One region of the Bacillus sp. M13(2017) genome, then DNA from elsewhere that is predicted to be linked to it. Evidence: a T-box and tRNA genes for the amino acid it is inferred to sense, from the RefSeq annotation. Region 1 holds a T-box; the other holds one or more tRNA genes.

Region 1 (10,196 bases):
ACAGCAGTATTATTTGGAGACGGAGCCGGTGCTATCGTAATGGGAGCTGTTTCAGAAGGTAAAGGTGTTCTATCTTTTGAATTAGGAGCAGACGGAAGTGGCGGCAAGCATCTTTATCAAGACGAGTATGTTATGATGAATGGCAGAGAAGTGTTTAAATTTGCCGTTCGTCAACTTGGTGATTCTTGTCTTCGCGTTTTAGATAAAGCTGGTCTTACGAAAGAAGATGTGGATTTCTTAGTACCGCATCAAGCAAACATTCGTATTATGGAATCTGCAAGAGAGAGGTTAAATTTACCACAAGAAAAAATGAGTATGACAATTGAGAAGTTCGGTAATACATCAGCTTCTTCAATTCCGATTGCAATGGTAGAGGAATTGCAAAACGGACGTATTCAAGACGGTGATTTAATTATACTTGTTGGTTTTGGTGGCGGATTAACATGGGGAGCAGTTGCTCTTCGTTGGGGTAAATAAGGACTGAGAGAAAAAAGGAGTGTATTTTGTATGGAAAAAAAGAGGGTCGTAATTACAGGACTAGGGGCTGTTACACCGGTCGGAACAGATGTTGAAACAGCATGGGAAAACATTAAAAAGGGTGTATCTGGAATTGGGCGACTTACAAGAATTGATCCAGAACTATTTCCAGCAAAAGTAGCAGCGGAAATTAACGACTTTGAAGTCGAGAAATATATTGATAAAAAAGAAGCGCGCCGTATGGATCGCTTTACACAATATGCAGTGGCAGCAGCGAAAATGGCAGTTGCAGACGCAAAGCTTGAAATTACAGAAGAAAACGGACCTCGAATTGGTGTATGGATTGGATCTGGTATTGGCGGTATGGAAACATACGAAGAACAATTTAAGATTTTTACTGAGAAAGGCCCACGCCGCGTGAGCCCATTCTTCGTGCCGATGATGATTCCAGATATGGCAGCAGGTCAAGTATCAATCGCAACAGGAGCAAAAGGAATTAACACTTGTTCTGTGACGGCTTGTGCATCTGGTGCAAACTCAATTGGTGATGCATTTAAAGCAATTCAGCGTGGTGATGCTGATGCAATGATTACAGGCGGAGCAGAAGCGCCGCTAACAAGTATGGCATTCGCAGGATTTAGCTCAGCGAAAGCATTAACATTTAATGAAGATCCAGCAACGGCTTGCCGTCCATTTGATAAAAACCGTAGCGGTTTCGTAATGGGTGAAGGTTCAGGTATTCTAATTCTTGAAGAATTAGAGCACGCATTAGCGCGCGGTGCTCACATTTACGCGGAAATTGCTGGTTATGGTGCAACTGGAGATGCGTTCCATATTACAATGCCTGCTCCTGGTGGTGAAGGCGGAGTGCGTGCAATGCGTCAAGCTTTAGCTGATGCAGGCCTACAGCCAGAAGATATTGATTACATTAATGCGCATGGTACAAGTACGGATGCGAATGAAAAATATGAAACGATGGCAATTAAAGAAACTTTCGGTGAGCACGCGTATAAAGTAGCGATTAGCTCAACGAAATCAATGACAGGTCACTTATTAGGAGCAGCTGGTGCTGTTGAAGCGATTTTCTCTATTAAATCAATTACAGACGGAGTAATTCCTCCAACAATTAACTATGAGACACCAGATCCAGAATGTGACTTAGATTACGTACCGAATCAAGCGAGACACCAAGGAGTAAATGCAGTATTAAGTAACTCATTAGGATTCGGTGGTCATAACGCAGTGTTAGTATTTAAATCGTATAAATAATAGATGAAATAAGGAGTTTTTTCGTAATATATTGCGAAAAAACTCCTTATTTATTTTTACGTCTTTTTCTCCTGTAGCATATACATAAGAAAAAAGGAGGGATAAAGATGGGGATTGTTGAAACAGCTGAATGGCTACATTTATATTATGGGCGGCCAGAAAAACTTTGTGAGAAATTTACGAAGTATATTCCGTTGCCAAAAGAAAGATTGTATCGCTTTTTAATTTCAAAAGGGATGTATCGCCCAATCATGCGCGGAGAAAAGGAAATTAAAGAATTAGAGGAAAAGGAAATTTGGAAAGAATTGAGCCTGGAGTATGATAAACTGAAAAATTGGTTAAAAGGTCCAGATGTCCCTGTCTTTATTTTATTATCAGATTCCTATAATCGAACTGTACAAGAAGAGTATAACGGTAGGGCTGGATTATCTATGCGTCATGTTATTTTCTTATTCGTATGTGGGCGGAATTCGGTAGAAGAATTAAAAGTGTTATTGGCGCATGAATATCATCACATATGCAGGTTACATCAAATTGAGATGAAAGAAACAGAATATACATTACTTGATACGATGATTATGGAAGGGCTAGCTGAGCAGGCAGTAACAGAAAGGTATACAGAAAAAAACAATGCACCGTGGACGGCGTATCTTTCAAAAGAAGAAGCTATTTATTATTGGAAAAATGTTGTACATGAAAGAATAAGTATAAAACGAGGAACAAGGGAACATGACATCGTATTAAATGGCTTTCACTCTTATCCGAAGATGCTTGGCTATGCGCTTGGATTTCATATTGTCAAAGATTGTGTAACTTTGGAAGGAGAAGATACACTTTCTTTATTATCTATAGATGCAAAAGAAATATTGAATAAAGCAAGTGCATTTCATATATAAAAAACAGGAGTTCTATTTCCTGTTTTTTTATTATTAATAGAAGAAAAAATAATAATTAGAATATATTTCCTCAAGTGGAATAAAGTTAAGCAAAAATGAACATAATGATTGGTACAAACAGTAGTGAAGTGAGGGGTAGTGAATGTTATATCTACATGATGTATGGGTAAATTGGTTTGAAGGTGAAGAAAATGGGTATAACGTTTGTCATTTTTACGAATGGCGGAAAGATGATACGATTGAGCTATTAGATCAAGTGCCATTATTAAAAGTAGATGCCACATTATATCATTACATCGAGAACGAATTGTTAGAGCTTCCGCAAAAAATGCTGGAAGACGTACATCATAAGGCTTATATTCGTAAAAATCATGAACGTTTGCAGCAAGAGTATTGCTTTGTTGTTACAGATGGAAAAGGAATTATTGCGATTGACACAATTGGTTACAATGTACCAATTCGTAAAAGCAGACTTATACCACGCCAAGAGCAGATGGTATATGAGATGGTAGAAAACGTAAAAGCAGAAAAGTATGAGTTCCAAGTAGAAGAAACAGAAAAAGAACATCACATTTTATCACCATCGCCTTTCATTATGAATGGCTTGACTCGTAAAGAAAGACAGCTAAAACAATTATTATTTATGGCGTTAGATCAATTACATACAACGAAAAATACAGCAGAGATTCGCTATTGGTACACAGAGTGGGATCCATCAGCATATGGAACGGTTCAACATATGGAGTTCGAGGATATTTGGGCTAGACTGTATGATGAAGCGAAAGCTGGCTGGTCTGAGAAACATGAACAATTATGTGAGCGTCTTGTAAAAGGACAGCCATTTTTTGAAAAGTTATGGGAAATGGAAAATGAGCAAAAGGTAAATTAAAAAACCGCCGATTGGCGGTTTTTTTAATTTGTTGTAATCCAGCTCCAGCGGCAAGAATGTTCGGTGGCTTCGCGCCTTCCTGCGAGGCAAAAAGCGCCTCTACGTCAGGAGCTCCATCCCCCTCACATTCTAAGCGAGCCGCTTCCGCTTTATATGAAATCCAGCTCTGGCAGCAAGCTCTTCGTGTCTAAGAACCTTCCGCATAAGAAGACAAAAAGCGTCTTCTATGCGAAAGAACCTTAGCCAGTCAGAGCTGAACGAGCTGCCTCCGCTTTATATGTTACCTACGTTTTCTGCTTAGTCCCATTGCGTTTTCTACTTTGCGTAGTTGTTTGAATGCAACGCGGTTTGCTTTTTCTGCACCTTTGTCTAGAATTTCGTCTAGTTCTGGTGAATTGATTAGTTCGTTATATTTGTCTTGGATTGGACGAATTGCTTCTACGACTACTTGCGCTAGGTCGCCTTTGAAGTCGCCGTATCCTTTTCCTTCGTACATTGCTTCAATTTCTTCAACTGTTTTTCCGGAGAATGAAGAGTAGATTGTTAATAAATTAGAGATACCAGGTTTGTTTTCCTTATCAAATTTCACGATACCTTCAGAGTCAGTTACAGCACTCTTAATTTTCTTTTCAATTGTTTTTGGCTCATCAAGCATACTGATCATTGATTTTGGATTTGGATCAGATTTACTCATTTTTTTCGTAGGTTCTGTTAATGACATAACGCGAGCTCCTACTTTTGGAATACGAATTTCAGGCATTGTGAAGATTTCGCGGTAACGTTTGTTGAAACGCTCTGCTAAGTCACGTGTTAATTCGATATGTTGCTTTTGGTCATCACCAACCGGCACGATTTCAGTGTTGTAAAGTAAAATATCAGCAGCCATTAATGGTGGATACGTAAGTAATCCAGCTGGAACTGAATCTCTACCAGAAGCTTTATCTTTATATTGCGTCATACGCTCTAATTCTCCAACGTAAGCAACAGATTGCATAATCCATCCTAGTTGAGCGTGTGCTGGTACTTCTGACTGTACAAATAAAGTAGCTTTTTCAGGATCGATGCCGCATGCCACATAAAGTGCAGCAAGGCTGCGGATGTTTTTACGAAGCCCGACGGGATCTTGAGGCACTGTAATCGCATGTTGGTTTACAATACAGAAATAACAGTCGTGTTCATTTTGAAGCTCTGTAAACTGCTTCATTGCTCCTAAATAGTTTCCAAGTGTAATCGTTCCACTTGGCTGAATACCAGAAAAGATAACTGACATAAGTAATTCCTCCTAAAATTGAATGTGTGATGTGGGGAAGAGAAGGCAAACAAAAAAGCCCATTCATCCCAAAAACTATAGGGACGAATGGACCGCGGTACCACCCTAATTATTTCACTACTGTGAAATCTCTCTAATCCATAATAACGTTAGGATATAACGCCAAAGCCTACTACTTTCGGTTCGGTTTGGTGCTCAAAAGCCCATTCCATACTGTACAATTACTTGTTCACACCAACCACAAGCTCTCTGAAATTGCCTCAATATGTACTCTTCTTTATCATCGCATACATATAAATTTATTTATTGTTACTTGAGCTCTTTTAATATGAAAGAACTAAAGTTTTATAACAAAATGTTTTGCTGATTATTATATCATATGGGATAGTGTTTGCAAACTACATCAAAATAGTAAAGCTAATGAGGGTCGAGAACAACCCAAGAACGATACCTGTAATACAAATCGGATATGTCCATTTGAATGAATATGTTTTATAAATACGTTCTTTTTTATCTGTAGGTTCCTCGACTTCTTCAATTAAAGAGTCAATCTTTTTGTTCGTACCAAATACTCTCTGGAAAGCATATAGAGTTACATTGAAAAACCCATTTTGAAATATGAATAAAAAACCACCTATCAGAATAAAAAATAGCGCGATATAAAACGAGATGTTGACAAAGTTCAACAAAAATTGAGATGAAATGAGGAATGCAGCAATACTAGAAGCAATCATCGCTATAAAAATTAGTATACAAGTATGAAAAAAAACTTTATTCAAAATATTCCCCTCCGTCAAAATATTACTAGAATTATTATACTATAAAAGCTATAATATGTACTAGGATTAATTTTTTGAAAATTATACGCAATTAAAGGTCTGATTTTAAGATGATGGTAGCAATGTTAATGTATCCCTTTACGAAAAATTAAAAATATAAATATTTTATTAAAAATTTTAACAAAAAAACAAAAAACTATATTCACAATCGTCTTATTATATGTATAATGAAAATTGTAGAAACTTGGAGATTATTCTTTCAATTCTACTTTTTAACAAGTGAGGGTACAGGAAGTGCAATTAGGGGAGGCAACACAACATGAAGAAAAAGATACCGTTATTACTTGCATCAACTTTAACTGCAAGTATGTTGCTTAGCGCGTGTAGCTACCAAAAAGATGACGCAAAAGCAAAAGGGAAAGAGAACGCTACGAGTAGTAGTAACGGAAAACAGATTCTTAATTTAACAGAGTTATCTGAAATTCCGTCAATGGATGCATCATTAGCATCTGATTCTTCATCTTCTACAGCATTAAATAATACGATGGAAGGTTTATATCGTATTGGCAAAGATCAAAAGAGAATGCCTGGAGTTGCAGAAGATGTCGAAAAGCTAGATGATGGGAAGAAATATATATTTAAATTAAGAAGAGATGCGAAATGGTCGAATGGGGAACCTGTAACAGCTAAAGACTTTGTGTATTCATGGAAAAGAGCAGTAAATCCAGATACAAAAGCAACGTATTCGTACATTATGTTCGATATTAAAAATGCAGAGAAAATTCATAAAAAAGAATTACCTGCTGACCAATTAGGTGTAAAAGCTATTGATGATTATACATTAGAAGTAGAATTAGACAATCCCGTTCCTTACTTTATCGATTTAACAGTTTATCCAGTATTTTACCCACTAAATGAAAACTTTGTAAAAGTACAAGGTGATAAATTTGGTTTAGAGGCAAATACAACATTATATAACGGTCCATTCGTTATGAGTGATTGGAAACATGAACAAAGTTTCCAATTCAAGAAGAATCCTTCATATTGGGATAATAAAACGGTTAAAATCGAAGAAATCAACTTTAATATTGTAAAAAATACAGCAACTGATGTAAATTTATATGAGACAAACGCGATTGATCGAGCGGCTTTAACGTCTGAATTTGTTGATAAGTTTAGAAAAAGCCCAGAGTTCCAAACAAGAAAAGAAGCAGGGGTTGCTTACTTAAGATTTAATCAAAGTAATCAGTACTTAAGTAATAAAAACTTAAGAAAAGCAATTTCAATGTCCTTTGACCGTGATAACATTGCAAAAGTTATTTTAAATAACGGTGCAATTGGAGCTTACGGCTTTGTTGGAAAAGATTTCGCTGAAGGTCCGAATAAAAAGGATTTCCGAGCTGAAAATGGAAAGCTAGTTGAAACAAATCCAAAAGAAGCGAAAAAGCTTTGGGAAACAGCGAAGAAAGAGCTTGGAACTGATAAAATCGAACTAGAATTCTTAAACTTTGATAATGAAGATGCTAAAAAAGTTGGGGAATTCTTAAAAGGTGAGATGGAAAAGAACTTACCAGGTTTATCAATTAAAATTAAACAGCAACCATTCGCACAAAAAAATAAATTAGAAGATTCTCAGCAATATGATATTGCGTTTGGTATTTGGGGACCAGATTTCCCAGATCCAATCTCATATTTAGATATGTTTGTTACGAATGGTTCTCAAAATAAAACAGGGTATTCTAATCAGAGATATGATGAGTTAATCCTAAAAGCTAAAACAGATACAAAAGATTTACAAGCTCGCTGGGACAACCTTCTAGAAGTAGAGAAGATGTTAATTAAAGAGGATGCAGTTATCACTCCAATCTTCCAAAAAGGTTCAGCGTATGTAGTAAAAGGTGCCGTAAAAGATATTATCCCAATTAACTATGGTGGTAAATTAACTTACAAATGGGCATCTATTGAACAAAAATAATCTTTTTTTTCCATCGTTTACAAGGGTATATGCTTATGATGGGCATATGCTCTTATTTTAAAAAAATAAAAGTAAGAATATTTAAAACTATCTTATTGCTTTTGAGAAAAACGGGGAGGTGCTTGACTATGGGACGTTATGTATTAAAACGTTTCGTGTACATGGCTTTGACATTATTTTTAATTACTACACTGACTTTCTTTTTGATGAAATTACTTCCGGGTTCTCCGCTTAAAAACCAGGAGAAGCTATCACCGGCACAAAAAGAAATCATTCTTGAAAAATACGGATTGAATGATCCGGTACCAGTTCAATACGCACGTTACTTAGGTAACTTAGCAAAAGGTGATTTAGGGGTATCATTCCAATATGATAACCGCCCAGTAACAGACATGATTGTGGATCGTATTGGACCATCAGCCCAATTAGGTTTACAAGCGATTATATTAGGAACGTTTATCGGTTTAATTTTGGGTATTGTTGCCGCACTTCGTAATAATACGTGGGTAGATTATAGTGCAACAGTTATTTCGGTACTCGGAATGTCGGTACCATCATTCGTATTTGCCGCATTACTGCAATATTTCGTAGGGGTAAAACTTGGCTGGTTCCCAGTAGCATTCTGGAAAGGGCCAGAGTTTACTGTAATGCCTACAATTGCATTATCGATGGGAGTTATCGCAACAATCGCACGTTTCTCTCGTGCAGAGTTAATTGAAGTTATGCAAGCCGATTACATTTTAACAGCGAAAGCGAAAGGAATTAGCCAAGGCGTTATTATTGTTAAACATGCACTTCGTAACGCGTTAATTCCAGTTGTAACAATTTTAGGACCAATGGTTGCGGCATTAATTACAGGAACACTTGTTATCGAGCAAATTTATGCTGTACCAGGACTTGGGGAACAATTCGTTAAATCGATTACTTTAAATGACTATACAGTTATTATGGGAACTACGATTTTCTATAGTGCGATTTTCATTTTAGTTATTTTCATTGTCGATATTTTATACGGAATTATTGATCCTCGTATTCGTTTAGCGGGAGGGAAAAAATGATGAAAGATGTACAAAAATTATCTCCAGATTTATTTCAACAAGCCAATCAAAATAATGTTGATAATGAAGTCATTGCCCGTCCAAGCTTAACGTTTTGGCAAGATGTAAGAAGACGTTTATTCCAACATAAAGGTGCGATGCTTGGACTTGTATTATTAGTTATCATTGCGCTATTAGCGATTTTTGGACCGATGGTAAGTAAACATTCGTATAAAGAGCAAGATTTAGGTCGTGCGAAATTACCACCAAAAATTCCAGTTATTGAAAATGTTCATTGGTTACCATTTGACGGTACAGATCAATATGGTGTTGACCAGTATGAAAAACGTGATATTAAAGAGTACTTCTGGTTTGGTACAGATGATCTTGGCCGTGACTTATGGACAAGAACATGGGAAGGTACACGCGTATCATTATATATCGCTCTTTTAGCGGCAGCAATTGACTTAGTAATTGGGGTTGCATACGGAGGTATTTCAGCATTCTACGGCGGTAGAGTAGATAATATTATGCAACGTATTATGGAGATTATTAACGGTATTCCATACTTAATCATCGTTATTTTAATGGTAATCATTATGGGATCTGGTATTTGGTCAATTACACTCGCGATGGCGATTACAGGTTGGATAGGGATGTCGCGAATTGTTCGTGGACAAATCTTAAAGTTAAAAAACCAAGAATATGTATTAGCATCTCGTACATTAGGTGCAACAAATACACAATTAATTGTGAAACATTTAATTCCAAACGTAATGGGACCTATTATCGTAATGACAATGTTTACAATTCCATCAGCGGTGTTTGGTGAAGCGTTCTTAAGTTTCATCGGTTTAGGGATTCAGCCACCATTTGCGTCACTAGGTTCTCTTGTAAATGATGGTTATAAATCTATTCAAACGTATCCGCATATGATGTTCATCCCTGCGGTTGTCATCAGTATATTAATTTTAGCGTTTAACTTAATGGCAGACGGATTACGCGACGCGTTAGATCCAAAAATGCGTAAGTAAAAGAGGGGAGAGGCAAAGATGAAAACATTGTTAGAGGTAAAAGATTTACAAGTCTCCTTTGATACACATGCAGGTGAAGTACAAGCTGTACGCGGCGTTACTTTTGATTTGAAAAAAGGAGAAACATTGGCGATTGTAGGAGAATCTGGTTCAGGGAAATCAGTTACTTCTAAAGCGTTAATGGGATTAATTCCGAATCCTCCTGGACGCATTAAAAATGGTGAAATCGTATTTGAAGGTCGTGACTTAACAAAATTAACAGAAAAAGAAATGCAGCAAGTACGCGGTAAAGATATTGCGATGATTTTCCAAGATCCAATGACATCATTAAATCCAACGATGACAATTGGAAATCAAATTATGGAAGGTCTAATTAAACACCAAGGGATGAGTAAAGCAGATGCACGTAAAGTTGCTTTAGAATTAATTGACCTTGTAGGTATTCCAAATCCAGAAGCTCGTTTAAAACAATATCCTCACCAATTCTCAGGTGGTATGAGACAGCGTGTAGTTATTGCGATGGCGTTAGCTTGTAACCCGAAATTATTAATTGCCGATGAGCCGACAACA
Region 2 (5,641 bases), on a different contig from region 1:
TATATGTCGGAGGGGTAGCGAAGTGGCTAAACGCGGCGGACTGTAAATCCGCTCCTTCGGGTTCGGCAGTTCGAATCTGCCCCCCTCCACCATTCTTAATTAATGGGCTATAGCCAAGCGGTAAGGCAACGGACTTTGACTCCGTCATGCGCTGGTTCGAATCCAGCTAGCCCAGCCATTAAGAGCCATTAGCTCAGTTGGTAGAGCATCTGACTTTTAATCAGAGGGTCGAAGGTTCGAGTCCTTCATGGCTCACCATTTTAATGAAATATGCGGGTGTGGCGGAATTGGCAGACGCACTAGACTTAGGATCTAGCGCCTTTGGCGTGGGGGTTCGACTCCCTTCACCCGCACTTTTAATAAAATAACTCATACATGTCTTGCGGAAGTAGTTCAGTGGTAGAATACAACCTTGCCAAGGTTGGGGTCGCGGGTTCGAATCCCGTCTTCCGCTCCAATTTTCAATATGACATGCCGGGGTGGCGGAACAGGCAGACGCACAGGACTTAAAATCCTGCGGTGGGTGACCACCGTGCGGGTTCGACCCCCGCCCTCGGCACCATATGCGCCCGTAGCTCAATTGGATAGAGCGTTTGACTACGGATCAAGAGGTTAGGGGTTCGACTCCTCTCGGGCGCGCTTTTATTAACGGGAAGTGGCTCAGCTTGGTAGAGCACCTGGTTTGGGACCAGGGGGTCGCAGGTTCAAATCCTGTCTTCCCGATATTCCCAAAAAACATGGGGCCTTAGCTCAGCTGGGAGAGCGCCTGCCTTGCACGCAGGAGGTCAGCGGTTCGATCCCGCTAGGCTCCACTTTATTTAATATATGTCTCGGAGGTATACCCAAGTTCGGCTGAAGGGATCGGTCTTGAAAACCGACAGGCGGTGAGAATCGCGCGGGGGTTCGAATCCCTCTACCTCCTCCATTTTTTCTTTAATGGTTTAGACATATAATAATAAAATATTTATTTTTTCCTTCATGGAGGTATACCCAAGTTCGGCTGAAGGGATCGGTCTTGAAAACCGACAGGCGGCGAGAGTCGCGCGGGGGTTCGAATCCCTCTACCTCCTCCATTTTTTAAAACTTTATATTGTCGCGGGGTGGAGCAGCACGGTAGCTCGTCGGGCTCATAACCCGAAGGTCGCAGGTTCAAATCCTGTCCCCGCAACCAAATGGTCCCGTGGTGTAGTGGTTAACATGCCTGCCTGTCACGCAGGAGATCGCCGGTTCGACCCCGGTCGGGACCGCCATTTATGTTGGCTCGGTAGCTCAGTCGGTAGAGCAGAGGACTGAAAATCCTCGTGTCGGCGGTTCGATTCCGTCCCGAGCCACCATTTTTTTATGCCGGCTTAGCTCAATTGGTAGAGCAACTGACTTGTAATCAGTAGGTTGGGGGTTCAAGTCCTCTAGCCGGCATCATTTAGGGGCATAGTTTAAAGGTAGAACTGAGGTCTCCAAAACCTCCAGTGTGGGTTCGATTCCTACTGCCCCTGTAAAGTATATGGGCCTATAGCTCAGCTGGTTAGAGCGCACGCCTGATAAGCGTGAGGTCGATGGTTCGAGTCCATTTAGGCCCACCATATATTATTCCGCAGTAGCTCAGTGGTAGAGCTATCGGCTGTTAACCGATCGGTCGTAGGTTCGAGTCCTACCTGCGGAGCCATGGCCCGTTGGTCAAGTGGTTAAGACACCGCCCTTTCACGGCGGTAACACGGGTTCGAATCCCGTACGGGTCATACAAAAAAGAGTCAGCATTATGCTGGCTCTTTTTTATTTTGTTAATCCTTTTTATTACGTTACTTTCCAGAAATAAATAAAGGAATTTTGGAAAAGCTATGGTATGTATAAAAAGGAGGAAATAAATAATGACACGAGTTAGAGACTTAATGAGTACCCATATTGTACATTGTACACCGCTAGACAATGTATATGAGGCAGCTGTTAAAATGAAGGAAGAATCAGTTGGATTAATTCCAGTTGTTGAAAATGAGCAAGTTGTTGGGCTTGTTACTGATCGTGATTTAGTCGTTCGAGGGATTGCTGAAAAACATCCTGGATCTAATAAAATTACAAATGTGATGACAACAAATATTATCTCAGTTTCTCCAAATGATTCTATTGAAAAAGCTACAGAGCTAATGGCACAGCATCAAATTAGACGATTACCAGTAGTTGATAGTGGTCAACTTATTGGCATGTTAGCACTAGGAGATTTAGCTATAAGGGAATCAGCAGATGATCAAGCTGGATTTGCCTTGAGTGAAATCTCAGAGCGTACAGAGTAAATTGAAACTTTAATTAACCGAGAGTTTAATGGTCACTCATAAAGAGCTAAATTATATATAAATTTCAGATACATTATTCTAGCATATATGGATTAAACTAATATGTTAGCGTGATGTATCTGAGACATTATATAATAAGGATACGGTTAATAATTTCGACATTTTTTTAAAATTTGTTATTCTTAATTTTTAATAAGAGAAAAGATGATATACTGATAGATATAAGTATTATGATAGATTTTGAATATAACAATATTAATTTTTAGTGGTGCGATAATAAATTAATATTTCCTACATAGATGAAAAGGGAAGGGGAATTATATGAAGGCTGTACAGGGCGATCCAAATTGGAATTTGGTTACAGATACATATATAGAACCAAATAATTTCGCTGAATTATTTTCTTTGCTTGTACCTTGTCACCCAAAAGGTGAGGGGAAAGAACGAACTATATTAGTATGGAAAGAGAAAGAATTTTATAAAGAAGAAAATTTAGCGGCATTTATCGTATATGGCATGAATAAAGCAAAGAAATTACCGCAGTTTCATAAAGATGAAATTCCAACTTTAGTGCGTATTCTTCGCTTATGCCAAGAGATTGGTTGGTATGAAGAGGCAAATGATTTTATGATAGCGCAAGGATTAGCTGAGTTTGTTCATACTTCATTGGAATATGAAACATGGGATCTTTTGACGCAATCAGTTGCTTTAAATTATTTAATTATTAAATATCGTATAGGTGAATTGACAGATAGGGATATTGAAATTTGGGATAGAGTTAAATTTAATGAGAAGTGTATAACCGATTGTAAACATTTATTATCTCATAAAGAAGTATTGGAATTTACATTCTTTTATATGTGCAAGAGAGCGAAATCATTATCAAAAGAGCAATTAAATAGTGATATGATGAGTTTAGCAATGTATTGTAATACTTTTGTATATGATTTGTATACACATGATTTATTACGGAAATATCGTAAGTGTACAGATTTCCTATCATATTATGGACCTAGTCAGGCAGTTTTAGCATGTCAAAGAGCTGTATTATCTCAAATTTCCGATCGCTTAGACCCATTAAAGACAACGCATGTAGATGATTATTTATATGTGATGAAAGAAATGATGGAGCATATGACGATAGGAGTAATGGATCGATACGGTCATTTTATTGGAAAGCTACTATCTTATGTGCCATTTTTCGAAATGATACAAGTTCCACAGCATGCATATTATTGTGAAGAATTACTGTATATTTGTAAGGGCATTGAATATAAAGAAGAAACACTACGCAATTATATATTTATACAATTACATGATTGTTTACCATCATTCTTTAGGCTATTTCTTAAAAATAAGCGTTATGCAACGATTCATGATATTCTTTTCTATTGGTGCGATGACGAACAACGAATGAGCTTAGAGAAAAAATATAATCTGAGCTTTATTTATGAAAAATATGCTTGTGGATAAACAATATTTTCGATATGAAAAATTAATATAAATTAAAAAGGATCTCCAGTTTATGTGAGATCCTTTTTTGTTAGTAAAACAAGGAGAAAGTGATTAAGACAAGAAACAACATTCCATATAGGAGAAGTTGTGCAGTATAACTTCCTTGTATACCAAAAAAAGTATTGGCTTTCTTATACAGATTCAATATGTATTGTATTGGAGTATCTTTGAAAGATTGGTACACAGTGTCTCCTCTTTCTAAGCTTCTTGTTCTTGTTTTTGTTTTTGGTTATAAGGGACATTAATATATCTAGCTACAAATAATAAAACAGCCATAAAGAATACTGGAAATACAGTAGATAAATAAAAGCCATTACTAATTATATTTGTTATGAGAGCACTCAAAAGAAAAATAGCATTATAAATATGGGCAATTTTTTGTTTTAGTTGCACTTGAAATGATTCCATCATAATTTCTAATGCAACAAAAGCAATAATAATAGATAAAAATACAATGTTTGTATTGTAAATGATTAAACAACAGATTAAACCTAAAAAGGCTACGTATTCAATTATAAGAGGTATATTGCGTGGCATACAATTTACCTAACTAAATATGGCAGTGGATTTACTGCATTTGTTTTTTCAAAATTCCATTCTCCATTATGTAATTCAAAATGAAGATGTTGCCCGTATGAATGACCTGTGTTTCCCATATGACCTATTAATTGTCCAGTTTGTACTTGATCACCAGCTTGTACAGTGCGATCCTTCATATGAGCATAAACAGTTGTATATAATTTCCCATTGATTTGATGCGCAATGAAAACAACATTGCCATAGCTAGCTGAATAATAAGATTTCACAACTTTACCTGCAGCAGCAGCTTGGATAGAGACGTTTCCTGGAGCGGCAATATCTATACCATAATGCATTTGTTCCCAGCGTATATCAAAGGTTGAGCTAATTCTTCCTTGAGCGGGGAATTTGAAAGCAACTGGAATTGATGAAGGCTGATCTGTTTTAGCTTGTGGTTGATTTTGTACTACATAGTGTTTTGCTACATATCCGTATCCTGTGCCAAAACGAATTTTATACCAAGTACCTACAGTTTCTACTACTTGTACTTGTGTACCGTTTTGTAATGAACCGAGTAGAGCGCTACTTGTACTAGCGGTGCTACGTACATTTAGATTAGGTGTTGCAACAGTATATTTTGTATTATTTTGAACGGTGATTCCTTTTACTAAGGGTTGTGAACCATTAGAGATGAATGCTTTTTGTACGTAACCTGTTTGGCCATTATGCGATATTTTATACCATTCGCCTTGATCTTCTTGAACGGTAATAAACTTGCCATTTGGTAATACATCTAAAATGGAAGATTCTAAATTAGGTTCAGAGCGAACGTTTAATGCATTAGCATTAACGATGTATTGATCATTAGAATGAAGTTTGTTTTTTAGTAAAATAGCATCTTTTTGTACATAACCTACTTTATTATGAACAGATACTTTATACCACTCATTAGTTGTTTTAAGGATGTTCACTTTTGTATTAAAGCGAATTGTATCAATTGATGTGCTTTTTACGTTATCTTCTGTATGTAATGCTACTTGATCGACTTTGACATACCCAGTTTTAATATTAGATAATTGTTCAGCGTTTGCTTTTTGTACATTTGTTTCACCCATAGAAGGAAGTAAAGAAGCAATCGCTACAGTAGTTGCTGTTAAAGCAGTAGCTTTCATATTCATGGAATAGAGACCTCCTCTAGTTGTATAGTTGTAATTTTATTATAGTATAAAGATATAATATAGTGGGTGTATTCACATAAATGTAATATGAAATCAATATAAAAATAAATTTTTTGAGGATAATGATTCCTTCTTATGCAATTA

Evidence for each region. A T-box is a leader RNA that pairs with one kind of tRNA and senses whether it is charged. The one in region 1 lies ahead of trpS (tryptophan--tRNA ligase), so its partner is inferred to be a tRNA-Trp.
Region 2: it encodes a tRNA-Trp, which carries the amino acid that the T-box ahead of trpS (tryptophan--tRNA ligase) is inferred to sense. The anticodon was not compared.

The regions. Positions count from the first base shown of each region.
Region 1 is NZ_KZ268532.1:758-10,953, forward strand. Features, by position in the region: gene fabH (beta-ketoacyl-ACP synthase III) at 1-477, shown strand, start outside; gene fabF (beta-ketoacyl-ACP synthase II) at 508-1,746, shown strand; gene CGQ22_RS30805 (DUF2268 domain-containing putative Zn-dependent protease) at 1,854-2,642, shown strand; gene CGQ22_RS30810 (YjbA family protein) at 2,785-3,531, shown strand; gene trpS (tryptophan--tRNA ligase) at 3,812-4,801, opposite strand; T-box leader at 4,878-5,094, opposite strand; gene CGQ22_RS30820 (DUF3899 domain-containing protein) at 5,200-5,580, opposite strand; gene CGQ22_RS30830 (peptide ABC transporter substrate-binding protein) at 5,900-7,555, shown strand; gene opp3b (oligopeptide ABC transporter permease) at 7,684-8,613, shown strand; gene opp3C (oligopeptide ABC transporter permease) at 8,610-9,626, shown strand; gene CGQ22_RS30845 (ABC transporter ATP-binding protein) at 9,645-10,196, shown strand, end outside.
Region 2 is NZ_KZ268518.1:405-6,045, forward strand. Features, by position in the region: tRNA gene CGQ22_RS27470 (tRNA-Tyr) at 9-92, shown strand; tRNA gene CGQ22_RS27475 (tRNA-Gln) at 104-178, shown strand; tRNA gene CGQ22_RS27480 (tRNA-Lys) at 183-258, shown strand; tRNA gene CGQ22_RS27485 (tRNA-Leu) at 273-353, shown strand; tRNA gene CGQ22_RS27490 (tRNA-Gly) at 383-457, shown strand; tRNA gene CGQ22_RS27495 (tRNA-Leu) at 474-562, shown strand; tRNA gene CGQ22_RS27500 (tRNA-Arg) at 566-639, shown strand; tRNA gene CGQ22_RS27505 (tRNA-Pro) at 650-723, shown strand; tRNA gene CGQ22_RS27510 (tRNA-Ala) at 740-812, shown strand; tRNA gene CGQ22_RS27515 (tRNA-Ser) at 833-925, shown strand; tRNA gene CGQ22_RS27520 (tRNA-Ser) at 981-1,073, shown strand; tRNA gene CGQ22_RS27525 (tRNA-Met) at 1,095-1,171, shown strand; tRNA gene CGQ22_RS27530 (tRNA-Asp) at 1,175-1,250, shown strand; tRNA gene CGQ22_RS27535 (tRNA-Phe) at 1,259-1,334, shown strand; tRNA gene CGQ22_RS27540 (tRNA-Thr) at 1,344-1,416, shown strand; tRNA gene CGQ22_RS27545 (tRNA-Trp) at 1,423-1,493, shown strand; tRNA gene CGQ22_RS27550 (tRNA-Ile) at 1,504-1,580, shown strand; tRNA gene CGQ22_RS27555 (tRNA-Asn) at 1,589-1,663, shown strand; tRNA gene CGQ22_RS27560 (tRNA-Glu) at 1,665-1,736, shown strand; gene CGQ22_RS27565 (CBS domain-containing protein) at 1,866-2,285, shown strand; gene CGQ22_RS27570 (DUF3965 domain-containing protein) at 2,607-3,758, shown strand; gene CGQ22_RS27580 (hypothetical protein) at 3,999-4,337, opposite strand; gene CGQ22_RS27585 (SH3 domain-containing protein) at 4,343-5,497, opposite strand.